Regions from separate parts of the Pectobacterium actinidiae genome, predicted to be linked through region 1. Evidence: predicted binding sites of a transcription regulator. Region 1 holds the regulator's gene; each other region holds the start of a gene.

What was found. Region 1 encodes Fur, which represses iron uptake genes when iron is present. Its sites were predicted from a motif close to ATAATAATGAGAACNACTATCAA; they were not measured.
Region 2: KKH3_RS16390 (TonB-dependent siderophore receptor) is a predicted target of Fur. The motif match lies at 1,612-1,634, and genes of this name have one in related genera.
Region 3: KKH3_RS01335 (isochorismate synthase) is a predicted target of Fur. The motif match lies at 1,680-1,702, and genes of this name have one in related genera.
Region 4: KKH3_RS00520 (TonB-dependent receptor domain-containing protein) is a predicted target of Fur. The motif match lies at 1,740-1,762, and genes of this name have one in related genera.

What each region holds. Positions count from the first base shown of each region.
Region 1 covers NZ_JRMH01000001.1:1,209,099-1,212,289, reverse strand. Annotated here, with positions in the region: gene fldA (flavodoxin FldA) at 255-782, shown strand; gene fur (ferric iron uptake transcriptional regulator) at 1,112-1,561, shown strand; gene glnS (glutamine--tRNA ligase) at 1,629-3,191, opposite strand, start outside.
Region 2 covers NZ_JRMH01000001.1:3,804,317-3,807,507, reverse strand. Annotated here, with positions in the region: gene KKH3_RS16400 (MmgE/PrpD family protein) at 1-390, opposite strand, end outside; gene KKH3_RS16395 (helix-turn-helix transcriptional regulator) at 501-1,484, opposite strand; gene KKH3_RS16390 (TonB-dependent siderophore receptor) at 1,911-3,191, shown strand, end outside.
Region 3 covers NZ_JRMH01000001.1:295,913-299,103, reverse strand. Annotated here, with positions in the region: gene KKH3_RS01340 ((2,3-dihydroxybenzoyl)adenylate synthase) at 1-251, opposite strand, end outside; gene KKH3_RS01335 (isochorismate synthase) at 248-1,444, opposite strand; gene KKH3_RS01330 (MFS transporter) at 1,788-3,041, shown strand; gene KKH3_RS01325 (TonB-dependent receptor domain-containing protein) at 3,117-3,191, shown strand, end outside.
Region 4 covers NZ_JRMH01000001.1:111,764-114,954, forward strand. Annotated here, with positions in the region: gene KKH3_RS00520 (TonB-dependent receptor domain-containing protein) at 1-1,626, opposite strand, end outside; gene KKH3_RS00525 (DUF2314 domain-containing protein) at 1,878-2,213, shown strand; gene KKH3_RS00530 (SUKH-3 domain-containing protein) at 2,326-2,829, shown strand; gene parC (DNA topoisomerase IV subunit A) at 3,019-3,191, shown strand, end outside.

The DNA of each region.
Region 1 (3,191 bases):
AATAAATAACCTCAACACCATTAAGGAAATGTGCGCGTAATCTCAGACCGAGAGCATAATCCCTATTTATCATAGGGATTTTAGTCTCCGTAGGGATGTTTTCGTTTTCTTACTTACCTTCGCATTTCACATACTCTTGATTTACGCATCCTTACCGATACGAGTTTCTCCCGATGTGAGTGTCTGTTATTATTAACAGATAAGTGGGTGAAATATTACACCATACCATTAGGAATCAAGAGGTTATTCAATTCATGGCACTCATCGGAATATTTTTTGGCAGTGATACTGGCAACACTGAAAACATCGCCAAAACGATTCAACAGCAGTTAGGCACCAACGTTGCTGATGTTCATGACATCGCTAAAAGCAGCAAAGAAGATCTCGAAGGTTTCGATATTCTGCTGCTGGGTATTCCAACCTGGTATTACGGTGAAGCTCAGTGCGATTGGGATGACTTCTTCCCGTCGTTGGAAGAAGTGGATTTCACAGGAAAATTGGTTGCTCTGTTTGGCTGCGGCGATCAGGAAGACTATGCAGAATACTTCTGTGATGCCATGGGCACCATCCGTGACATTATTGAGCCACGCGGCGCGACGATTGTCGGTCACTGGCCAACAGAGGGCTATTACTTTGAAGCCTCTAAAGGACTCGCCGACGACAATCACTTCATCGGCTTGGCTATCGATGAAGATCGTCAGCCTGAACTGACCAGCGAACGCGTGACAACGTGGGTGAACCAGATCAGCGATGAGCTGAACCTGAAAGAGCTGGTTGGCTAAGCCATTTTGGCTCTGATAAGCGCTATCAGAGCCAAAACAGTATTGATAGGTAAAACCTTTCATAATAATTGATACATTTTTTTAACTTCTATCAGTAAACCTGTACAATAATCCCATCGGCTTTGTACGTGCATCATCATTTCCTCATTCACCAACAACGAATTGCGTTGTATACCAATAGTGTGAATAGGGACAATATTGTTAACATTCGCTTGTTTTCATTTTGTATGCGCGGTTCTATAATTGAGACGCTTTTGCATTTTTTGAGCCGACCGATGTCATAGGCTAGGCAGCCTCCATTGATAAGTAAGCAACAGGATTAAACCCGCATGACTGACAACAACACCGCATTAAAGAAGGCCGGCCTGAAAGTCACTCTTCCAAGACTGAAAATACTGGAAGTGTTACAGGACCCTGTCTGCCATCACGTCAGTGCGGAAGATTTATATAAGAAACTGATTGATATGGGCGAAGAGATTGGTCTTGCTACCGTCTATCGCGTACTCAACCAGTTTGATGATGCGGGTATCGTCACTCGTCATAACTTCGAAGGTGGAAAATCCGTCTTTGAATTGACGCAGCAGCATCATCACGATCACTTAATTTGCCTCGACTGTGGCAAAGTCATTGAATTCCGCGATGAGTCTATCGAAGCGCGTCAGCGTGAGATCGCAGAAAGACACGGCATCAAACTGTCCAACCACAGTCTGTATCTCTATGGGCATTGCAGTGAAGGGGATTGCCGAGAGGATGAAACCCTGCACGATTCCACGCGATAAATAAATCGACCGCATAAAAAAATAAAACCGCCAAGGCGGTTTTATTTTTGTCTTCTTACCCGTGGCCTTAGCCTACCCAGGTATCTCGCAGTCCAACCGTACGGTTAAACACCAAATGCTCGGCACTGGAGTAAACGCGGTCCGCACAGAAATAGCCTTCGCGCTCAAACTGATACGCTTTCTCTACTTCCGCCTGCGTCAGGCTCGCTTCCACAAAGCCTTGCGTAATTTTCAGTGAATCTGGATTAATCGTCGACAGGAAATCCTCCGCCGCCCCTGGATTTGCCACACTGAACAGGCGATCGTACAAGCGGAATTCTGCTGGTACCGCGTGTGCCGCAGAAACCCAGTGGATAACACCTTTCACTTTACGGCCGTCAGCCGGATCTTTGCTCAGCGTTTCCGCATCATAGCTACAGTAGATCGTAGTGATGGTGCCCTGCTCATCTTTATCAATACGCTCAGCTTTGATCACATAGGCATTACGCAGACGCACTTCTTTACCCAGCACCAGACGCTTGTACTGTTTGTTGGCCTCTTCGCGGAAGTCAGCGCGATCGATGTAAACTTCGCGGCTGAATGCGACCTGACGTGAGCCCATTTCCGGCTTGTTCGGATGGTTTGGCATCGCGACAAATTCTTCGTGCTCAGCTGGCAAATTCTCGATTACGACTTTGACCGGATCCAACACCGCCATTGCACGTGGAGCATTCTCATTCAGGTCATCACGAATACAGGACTCTAGCGCGGCCATTTCCACGTTGTTATCCTGCTTCGTTACGCCGATACGCACACAAAACTCACGGATAGATGACGCGCTGTAACCACGACGGCGCAGACCAGAGATGGTCGGCATACGCGGATCGTCCCATCCTTCAACGACGTTTTCCACAACCAGCTGATTCAGCTTACGCTTGGACATAATCGCGTATTCGAGATTAAGGCGGGAGAATTCGTACTGACGCGGGTGGCAAGGAATAGTGATGTTATCCAGCACCCAGTCATATAGACGGCGGTTATCCTGGAATTCCAGCGTACACAGTGAATGCGTGATCCCTTCCAGCGCATCGGAAATGCAGTGGGTGAAGTCATACATCGGATAGATGCACCACTTGTTGCCCGTCTGGTGATGATCGGCAAATTTAATACGATACAACACCGGATCGCGCATCACGATAAAAGACGATGCCATATCGATTTTTGCACGTAAACAGGCCGTCCCTTCCGCAAACCCGCCGTTGCGCATTTTTTCAAACAGCGCCAGGTTTTCTTGCACGGTACGGTCGCGATAAGGGCTGTTTTTGCCTGGTGCCGTCAGCGTACCACGGTATTCACGAATCTGCTCAGGCGTCAGCTCATCGACGTAAGCCAGCCCTTTACTAATCAATTCAACCGCATAGGCATGTAGTTGATCGAAATAATCAGAAGAATAACGAACGTCGCCGCTCCATGAAAAACCCAGCCACTCGACGTCACGTTTGATCGACTCAACGTACTCGATATCTTCTTTTACCGGATTGGTGTCGTCAAAACGCAGGTTGCATTGCCCCTGATAGTCACGCGCGATACCAAAATTCAGGCAAATAGATTTTGCATGCCCAATATGCAGATAGCCGTTCGGCTCTGGCGG
Region 2 (3,191 bases), 2.6 Mb from region 1:
CAGCCCGATTCTGCCTGCGGTTTCCACACCGATCACGTATGCCGTCAAAAAGGACTCTTCCGTCACGGATGATGCTTCTGCGGCAAGCGCAAACAGCGCGGGGAGAATAACGGTGCTGGGGTGACCACGAAACGCCGGATGATAATCGTCAAAGTCCAGTACGTGACCGGCATAACCCAGTATCAGACTACGCGTCAGGCTGTCCGTACCGCTGAAAACCTGCTTTAACGGTGCGAGCCCGCTATCGGCAATGGCTCCCTGCGTGATAGGGAGCGCGGTGGAGATAAAATCGGTTACGCCTTCACGGGCGGCATCAATCGCTTCTCGATTGGGTTCGCTATGGATGATGTAGTGGGCAAGCGTTGCGGTGATATCAGTCTGATTGATCATGAGTCGTCATGTGTCGCTGGCATAAAAGCACTAATTTACTGCGCATTATTGAGTGGCGATTAATAACCAGATGGAATAACAAATTTCATTTGGTTATTAGTGATTCAATATCAGAAGCGGTCTTTTAACTGACCCGGCGTAATACCGAATGCACGGCGCAGGGCGGTGGCAAAGTTGGCTGGGCTGTTGTAACCGGCGATGCTGGCCGCTTGCGCAATACCGATGCCATCTTTCTGCAAGGCCAGCATGGCACGCTGCAAACGGCAGTTACGCAGGTATTCAAAAACGCTCATATTGAACGTTTGACGGAAATGGCGCTGCAACGTGCTTTCACTCATGTTGACGCTTTTGGCGATTTCGCTCATCGATAGATTATCGGCGCTGCCGCTTTCCAGCATCTCTTTGATCTGTTGAATGCGATGGTAGCTGCGCAGGGTGACACCGCTGCTTTTCTCCTGCGCCACGCTGGCGGTTAATGAAGTAAACGCCTCGATAATCAGGCTCATACACTGCATTTCCAGATAAAGGCGCTGGAGCGGTGTTTGACAAGGTTCTGCGTCCAGCGTTTGTAAGGCAATCGCCAGCGCCTGTCGGGACGGTGTCCACAGGTGTGTCGCCAGATGAGTCTGCGTGAAATCGTGGATGGCCTGCCAGTCGCCAACGGTATCCATCATATTGCCGTACAGCCATTCCCTGTCGAACGTCAGCGTAATCGTCCTTTCATATTCATCACGCTTGCCGATACGGGTAAACATCGTCGGCTCTGTCAGCGTAATCAGCGAGGCGGGCTGGTTCTCTCCCAGATGCAGTTCCTGATGACCAAATGAGATATGCGCATTGCCACTCACCACGATGGCTAGCTTGATCGCGCCATCCAGCAGGTTTTGGGTTTTCATGTTGTGGCGATTAATCACATCCGCGGTATGCAGGATCAGATGCGGGTTGAGCTGCATGACAGTGAACGACCCAAATAGCACTGGCGTGTTATCGATCAGCCGAGGGCCGATAAAACGGTAATTGTTCGCAACCAGGCTCGATTGCTGAACGATATGATCTTTATAGATCGGCTTTGATGATTGAGTGAAGCTGCGCACGTGATTACCTATCTGATTAAACCCTTCGACCTGCGCCTTCCATTTTGATGCTTTGGCAAAACATTTTGCTGCTAGAGCAAACCCCGTCCTGAATGACAAATGTAACAATGACCGCGCCAAAATGGTAATGCAAATACTTCTCAATAGCATTTTTCGTTGGGAACATCACATTGTACGATAAATGCATTTTCCATTTCCGGCCATGCGGAGAAAAGGGCTGATTGATTACACACAGCATTTCATAACAACACAACGTGATGCCCGTTGGCATGACGCTTCTCTCCCGATAACCGCCACGTCTGCGCGTTTTATCTCCGCCATTATTCAGCGCGTTTGCTGATTGTCGTTTAGGTGTCGCTGTACCGGCTGCGATGTTGATCCTTTTTCAGGCTACTTATTCATTTCTTACAGGGCAGGATAATTTTGATGAAACTACCACAATCGCGTCGTTATCTGGCGACGCTCATTGGCGTTAGCTGCGGGATGACATCGTTTCTGAGTGCGGCGCAAACCTCGACGACGTCTTCAACAGAACCTGCCCCTCAGGTGCAGAATCAGGCCGAAAATAAAGCGTCGGGCGATACGATGGTGGTGACGGCCGCTGAGCAAACCCGTCAGGCTCCGGGCGTGTCGGTGATTACGGCTGAGGATATCAGCAAGCGTCCGCCTGCTAACGATCTGTCAGATCTGATTCGCACTATGCCGGGTGTTAATCTGTCTGGTAACTCAACCAGCGGCCAGCGCGGTAACAATCGCCAGATCGATATCCGTGGTATGGGACCGGAAAACACGCTGATTCTGGTGGATGGCAAACCTGTATCGAGCCGTACCGCTGTGCGTTACGGCTGGCGCGGCGAGCGCGATACCCGTGGTGACACCAACTGGGTGCCTGCCGACATGGTTGAGCGTATTGAAGTGCTGCGCGGCCCGGCGGCGGCACGCTATGGTAACGGTGCGGCGGGCGGTGTGGTCAACATCCTCACCAAACAGCCGACGCAGGAATGGCACGGCACCTGGAACACCTACCTGAACGCGCCGGAGCATAGCTCGGAAGGCGCCACCAAGCGTACCGATTTCAGCCTGATGGGCGGCCTGACCGACAGCCTGAGCTTCCGTCTGTATGGTAACCTGAATAAAACCGAGGCCGATGCACGCGATATTAACGAAGGGCATCAGTCTGCACGCGCAGGTAATCAGTCAGCTTCACTGCCTTCCGGGCGCGAAGGGGTGCGTAATAAGGATATCAACGGTCTGTTGCGCTGGGATATGACCGAGCAACAGTCGCTGGAGTTTGAAACGGGTTACAGCCGTCAGGGCAATATCTATGCGGGTGATTCGCAAAACACCAACACTAACGCGCTGGTTGTCAGTAATTATGGCAAGGAAACTAACCGCATGTACCGCCAGAATTTTGCGGTTACGCATCGCGGCTACTGGGACAGCGGCGTCAGTTCTACGTCGTATCTGCAATATGAACGTACGCACAATACCCGTATTCTTGAGGGGCTGTCCGGCGGCTTAGAAGGTATTTTTGATACCAATAATCCGAACCAATACGGCACCATCAAACTGGATAATTTTACCGCGCACAACGAGGTCAATCTTCCGCTGAATCTGTGGGTCGATCAGGTGCTCACGTTTGGGGTTGAATGGAACGAACAGAAGATGACGGATCCGGTGTCGAACACGCAGACGACAACCGAAGCG
Region 3 (3,191 bases), 910 kb from region 1:
TTCGGTAACTGCACCAGCGCCGTGTCGCCGCAGCGCAGGCCGCTTTCCGTCAGGCGCGATGCCAGCGCGGAGGACTGTCGATCCAGCTCCCGATAGCTCCACTGACGCTCGCCACACACGACCGCAACGGCGTCAGGTTGCGTCGACAGGTGACGTTCCCAGGCATCCGTGAGCGGCAGGCCAACCCAGTACCCCTTGTCGCGATAACGCTGTGCCAGTTCCTCCGGCCAGGGCGTAAATTCAATGCTCATAGTCCATCCACACCTGAGTTAAGCCCAAACGCATTCAACATCGTGTTTAATTTGGCGGCGGTTTCAGCCCATTCATCCTCGGGGACTGACGCCTCAACAATACCCGCACCAGCAAACAGGCGGACGTTATTGTTTTTGATCGTGCCGCAGCGAATGGCTATCGCCCATTCGCCATCGCCGTTGGCATCACACCAGCCGACAATGCCGCTGAATACGCCGCGATCGTGCGGTTCCAGTTCAGCAATCAGTTGGCGCGCTTCCTGCGTGGGGAAGCCACACAGTGCGGGGGTAGGATGGAGCTGACAGGCGATTTGAAGCGCCGTCATCTCCGGGTTCGCCAGTTCACCGCGGATAGCGGTAGACAAATGCCACATGGAAGCGGTGTGCATCAACGAAGGACCTGATGGAATCGTTAATGACGAACACAGCGGCATCAGGCGTTGGCGGATGTCATCCACTACCAGCTTATGTTCGTGCTTGTCTTTGCCAGAATTCAGCAGGCGCTGGCTGTTCAGGTAATCCAGATGCTCATCGTTCATCCGTCGCGCCGATCCCGCCAGCGGATTAGAGACAATGACGTTCCCCTGCTTGCGCACTAGCAGTTCCGGACTTGCACCCAGCAACACCGAACCATCCGGCAGCGGCAGGGAGAAGTGGTATCCGCCAGCGTTCTGCACCATCAGGTTATTGAGGATCGTTTGCGCCTTAACGGGGCTCGTCAGCTCAATGTCCAGAATGCGTGACAGCACCGCTTTGCTCAGTTCACCATGGCGGAACCGCTCAACGGCCTTTGCCACGATGGACTTAAACTGACATTCGTTCGGGACGCTGTTTAACGTTAGTGCGGTAGGGCCCGCCGCCGTGTGCTTACGGGCACGGCTGACAAGTTCAGATTTCGTCGTAACGGTATAACTTTCAGGGATATAGAGACAAGACGGTTGCGTAGTATCAAAGGGAATGGCCCCCACCACAATAGGCAGCGACTGCCCTGCCTGACGCGCCCGTTGGAACGCCTGCGCGATTGCAGGACTAAGCCCGTCATCGTGAGAGCCTTGAGCACAAACAGGGGACGAAATACGTTCGAATAAGCCGGAAGTAGACAGGCTACGGTGTTCCGATGCATATAAAAAAGCGGTCTGTTCAGAGTAAGTTAGCCCGCTAAATGTTTCAGCTTCTGTAATCAGTGTATCCACAAGACGGCTCCTGCGCTCGCAAATTAAATACCAATGATTATTAAAATCATTATCATTTATATTAAGCGCAGTTAAATTACACTGAAGTAACGTGTTCGGTCAATCCTTCCACAGAATGGTTATTCACTCCGATTAATTAGGGGTTATATTGATGTTAATCAATTTTTTTGTGCATGTTTCATAACGGATAATGGTTAGCAACGAGAATGTATTGATTATAAAACCCACATCACAAATGATAATGAAAATACTTATCATTCATTGTCAGAAAAATTAAGCTGCGCTAGACTGCGCAAATATTTTACTAATCATGTCTAAATGTGAGCCCGTCATGGATGAAAGCATGTACCGCCCGCACACCCGATCCGTTGTGCATCTGGCGCTGCTCATTAACATGCTTTCCCTCGGTAGCCTGATGATGGTGATGCCGCTAGGCCCCGATTTCATCAGCGCACTGTCTATGGATGCCAAAAACATCGGCTACATTAGCGGCGGTGCAACGTTTGCCTCCGCCATTGTCGGCTTCCTCGCCGCTCCCTATCTGGACAGATTTAACCGTAAACATGCTCTAATCGTGCTGCTAACGCTGCGTTTTGGCCTGACGGCAGCCTGCATGTTTGCCACCAGCCAAACCCATCTTTTAGTGTTGTTTATTCTGGCGGGCTGCGTGGCTGGGCCAGCATCCGGGGTCTTAATGGCGGCGGTGGTCGATATTGTGCCAGCCAACGAGCGTGGAAAGCAGTTGGCCTATGTCGGCATGAGTTTTTCACTTGCGGCCATCGTCATCATGCCACTGTCGCTGGAGTTGGCTCACCGTATTAACTGGCAAGCACCGTTTTATATTTTCGGCCTCGGCGGCCTGTTGCTGGTGTTGTTGGTGCTGTGCCTCTTTCCTTCCATGCCACCCACGCACCGGGTTCAGCAAAGTCGTGTTTCGCCCACCACGGCACCCACGTCTGTATTACATGATCTGTTAGCATCCCCCCTTTTCCTGTTGGGGCTGACGGTCATTTCGCTGCAAATGTTCGGGCATTTCCTGCTGATTCCCCATTTTTCCAACTACTTTCAGTTCAATCTGGCTTTCCCGCGGGATGATATTTCCCTGCTTTATCTCTGCGGTGGGCTGGCAAGTATGGTGACCATGCAACTGTGCGGCAATCTGTTGGATCGAGGATATGCCAGCCGGACGATTGTCGTCACGACGCTGCTGCTGGCCGTTGTAATTCTCTGCGGTTTCGTTTTGCCTTTTTCACTTTCCCTGTATCTGGTGTTCACCCTGTTCATGGCGCTCAGTGCAGCCCGCTCCAGCAGCACGCTGGCAATTACCGCAGGTATTCCGCTGCCGCATCAGCGCGCCGCGTTCATGTCCTATCAGGGAACCGCAGCCAACGTGGCATCAGGGCTTGCCAGCGTTGCTTCTGCCGCTTATCTAAGCACCTCCGTTGAGGGAAAAATTAACGGATTCTCGCAGCTCGCCATCGCCAGCACCGTATTTGCGCTAGCCGCCATGCTGCTGACAATGCGCTTAATTCCGCAATTGGCTGAACGCAGCCGAAAGATGGCCGCACGCCAAACGGTACAGGCTACACAGCAATAAACCGAGTGGGTCAGCAATACACGTAACACAGCACGTTTACGGGGATATTTTTCTACATTTGATGGGGTCTTTGACATGCAGCTAAAATCGGAAAACCGTTTTTCACATCATCCTTTCCCACACAGCAAGGTGTATCGCGCCCTGCTGATG
Region 4 (3,191 bases), 1.1 Mb from region 1:
TCCGGCATAGTTGGCGTCGAGGTTGGTGCTGCCATAAAGCTGGCTGGCATCCGGGAACTGCGCGCCGCGACGGTACTGCACATAGGTTGTCAGCGTCGGAGTGATGTCATAGAGGAAGCTCAGAGAAGGCAGGACTTGCGTATCACTGTTGGCTTTGCCGTACAGTTTGTTGACATCAGATTCACTGATGACACTGCCGTCACCGCTCAGGCGAACCGTATTGGTCGGTTTGGTGCGCTGATGAATAGCACGCACGGCAGGAACAACCGAGAAAGCGTGCCCCGCCAGATCCCACGTCATCGTATCCTGTACGAAGCCCCCCACGGTATAGCTATCGCTATCGGCTTCAGGCTGCATGATGTTATTGGCGCCGGTCTGGTTAGGCGATTGCCTGAACGGGCGTTCTGTTTTGCTTTGGCTGGCGTTTAGACCCCAACTGAATTCGTGGCGATCCCAGTTTTTCACCATATGCGTATCAAAGCCGTAGGTGGTGACGTTGTAGTCAGAATAGACCCGATGGCTATCTGCCGCCGCCATCCCGGTGGTTGCTGGTAGCCAGGTGTTGTCGTGTGATTCGCTGTTTTGGAAGTAAATGCGGCTATCAACCAGATCGACCAGCGTGTTGTTGACGGGCGTCCAGCGATCTTTCAGGCTGGCGGTCCAGCGGCGTGTCTCGCTGCTCTGTTGCGCCGTGCCGTAAATGGTGTTGTTGTCGTTTGGCAGACTACCCCAGTAGTCATAATGGGTATGATTGGTTTTATGGTAATAATCCAGCGTACCGGTGAGCTGATGCTCGTCATTGGCCTGCCAAATACCGGATGCCAAAATGGCGTTAGAGTGCCAGTTGGCGGGGTAAGCGGCTACCTCGTCGCTGTTATTACGCGTTTGCTGGCCGTCACGGCGGCTGAGTACGACAACGCCGCGTAGCTCGGCATCACCGCCTGCGGCGGTGATGCCGTTATGCCAACCATGGTTGGCGGAATCGTAGTCACTCTGGAAACCGAAGTAATCCTGCTTGCCCGCTTTCAGATAATCATCAGCAGATTTTGGTCGAAAGGAGACGCTGCCTCCGAGTGCGTTGATCGTATTCTCGGCGGAGGTGACGCCTGACTCAATATCGACGCTGCTGTACACGTAAGGATCGATATAGTCGCGCCCCATACCGAACGTATTGAATCCGGCACGGCTGGCGTAGCTACGGCCTGTGGCATTGGGCAGGGCGATACCATCGGTATCGATCGCCACACGGTTGCTTTCAATGCCGCGAATGTTGTAGCCCGTGTAACCGCCGCGGTCGAAGCCGCTTTTCCCTGTATTACTGCCACCGCTGGAACCCGTTGCGCTCACCAGAGGTTGATAACGCATGATGGTGCCAAAATTATTGCCGCCTTCTTTTTGCATATCTGCGGCAGTTAGCGTCGTACTCGAACCCGCTTTTTTCTCGATTTTGGGTGCATTAACGATCATCACATCGTCGGTCTGTCCCGTTTTTGCCGCCGACGTGTCTGGATTCTTCTCGCTGAGTGTGTTGTTGCTCGTGGTGCTATCCGCTGCCATGCTGTTCAGTGCGACGCCAGTCAAGATGCCGGTGAGAAGAATTTTATTTAAATTCTTGTTAATTAACATAATGATACTCTGCTATAAGGTTGTTCTGGCCAGCGGCGTTGGGGGAAATATGGCGTGCTGGTAGCTAACGTCTGCAAAGGAAATGCAAAACGACGTATAACATTAATTATCATGTGGAAATGATAATTATTATCAACATGCTAAGCATTATCATTTGTTGTTGCAATGAAGATGAATAATTCTTAATGAAACGGTATGTTCTCTATTAATGATGAAGTGACCGCGTATACGTTATGTATCAATGAGGTGTAATGAAACTGCCGACTTATGAAACCGATCACTACGAGCTGGACGATGGCGAAGCGCTTAACCGCGAGCACCCAGATTCATTCTGGATCCCGGACAAAGCAGTACGTGAGTCATTGGTGCCTGGCGATTTTGTTAAATTGATCTTCCGTATGGAAGAGACCGCTGGCGCTGATGATCTATCGGTGGAAAGAATGTGGGTCAACGTGACGAAAAAGCACGAGACGCTTTACGAAGGTGTTTTAGATAATGACCCGAAGGGAAGTGATTGCGTGCAGTGCGGCCAGAGTGTGACGTTTCATGCTCGTCACGTGATTGGCATTTATGGAAAGGGTGAATAGCCGTATCGCTAGCCGTGCGCTGTTTTGATGGTTGATACAATACGCGTATCCGCCAGCGACGGCGAAATACACGCTGACGTCTTCCTTCACTGCCACCGCGAGATGACTCACGATGCCGATTGAAATACCCGAATCTGTTCTTCCACTGTTTCAGGCGGCAGGCTTGCCACGTGCCGGCGAGCAACCAATCCCGCCGTTTGTGCCGGAGAACCATCCGGCTGCTGCCATCCTGCATGCGTTCGGCGGGCTAACGGTTGGGCTGAGCGGTGCAGGAAAAGAGTGCGCCAGCGGTGACATTATTTTTGGCGGCAGTGAGGATTTGCAGGAAGATGACACGCTGCTCGAGTGGCAAGGTATTCTGAATACGACGCTGATTCTGATCGGCGAGACCCATCATTCACACGCGGCTTTGCTGATGGACTGCGAGGGCGCTTGTTACGGGATGAGTTTTATCCATGAGGCATTCTGGTTTGAAGGTGCATCTTTTGGTGCCGCCGTTGAGCGTATTCTGCTGGGTCTGAAGGGGAAACCCATGCTGCGCCCCGATCAATCGTCAATATCCGTATATGGCGAAACGATTACCGCAGATCATCCGAGCGTTCACCGCTACCGCTAGCCACCTTCTCTGGCAATCGTCGGATTCACATCGGCCATAACGAATGTGGAGCCGCAGCGCGGTTCTCTGTGAGATTGTTCTCTGTGACATCACCTCATCAGATAAGGTACTATTCCCGCCAAACATACCGCCGCTATGGCGTGCCGGAAAGCGTAACCATCGCGCCGCGATGTGAGGGAAGTGAGATAAATGAGTGAGATGACTCATGACGGCGCAGAAAGCCTTGCGCTGCGCACGTTTACCGAAAATGCATACCTAAATTATTCCATGTACGTCATCATGGACAGGGCATTGCCGTTCATTGGCGATGGCCTGAAGCCCGTGCAGCGTCGCATTGTCTATGCGATGTCCGAGCTGGGGCT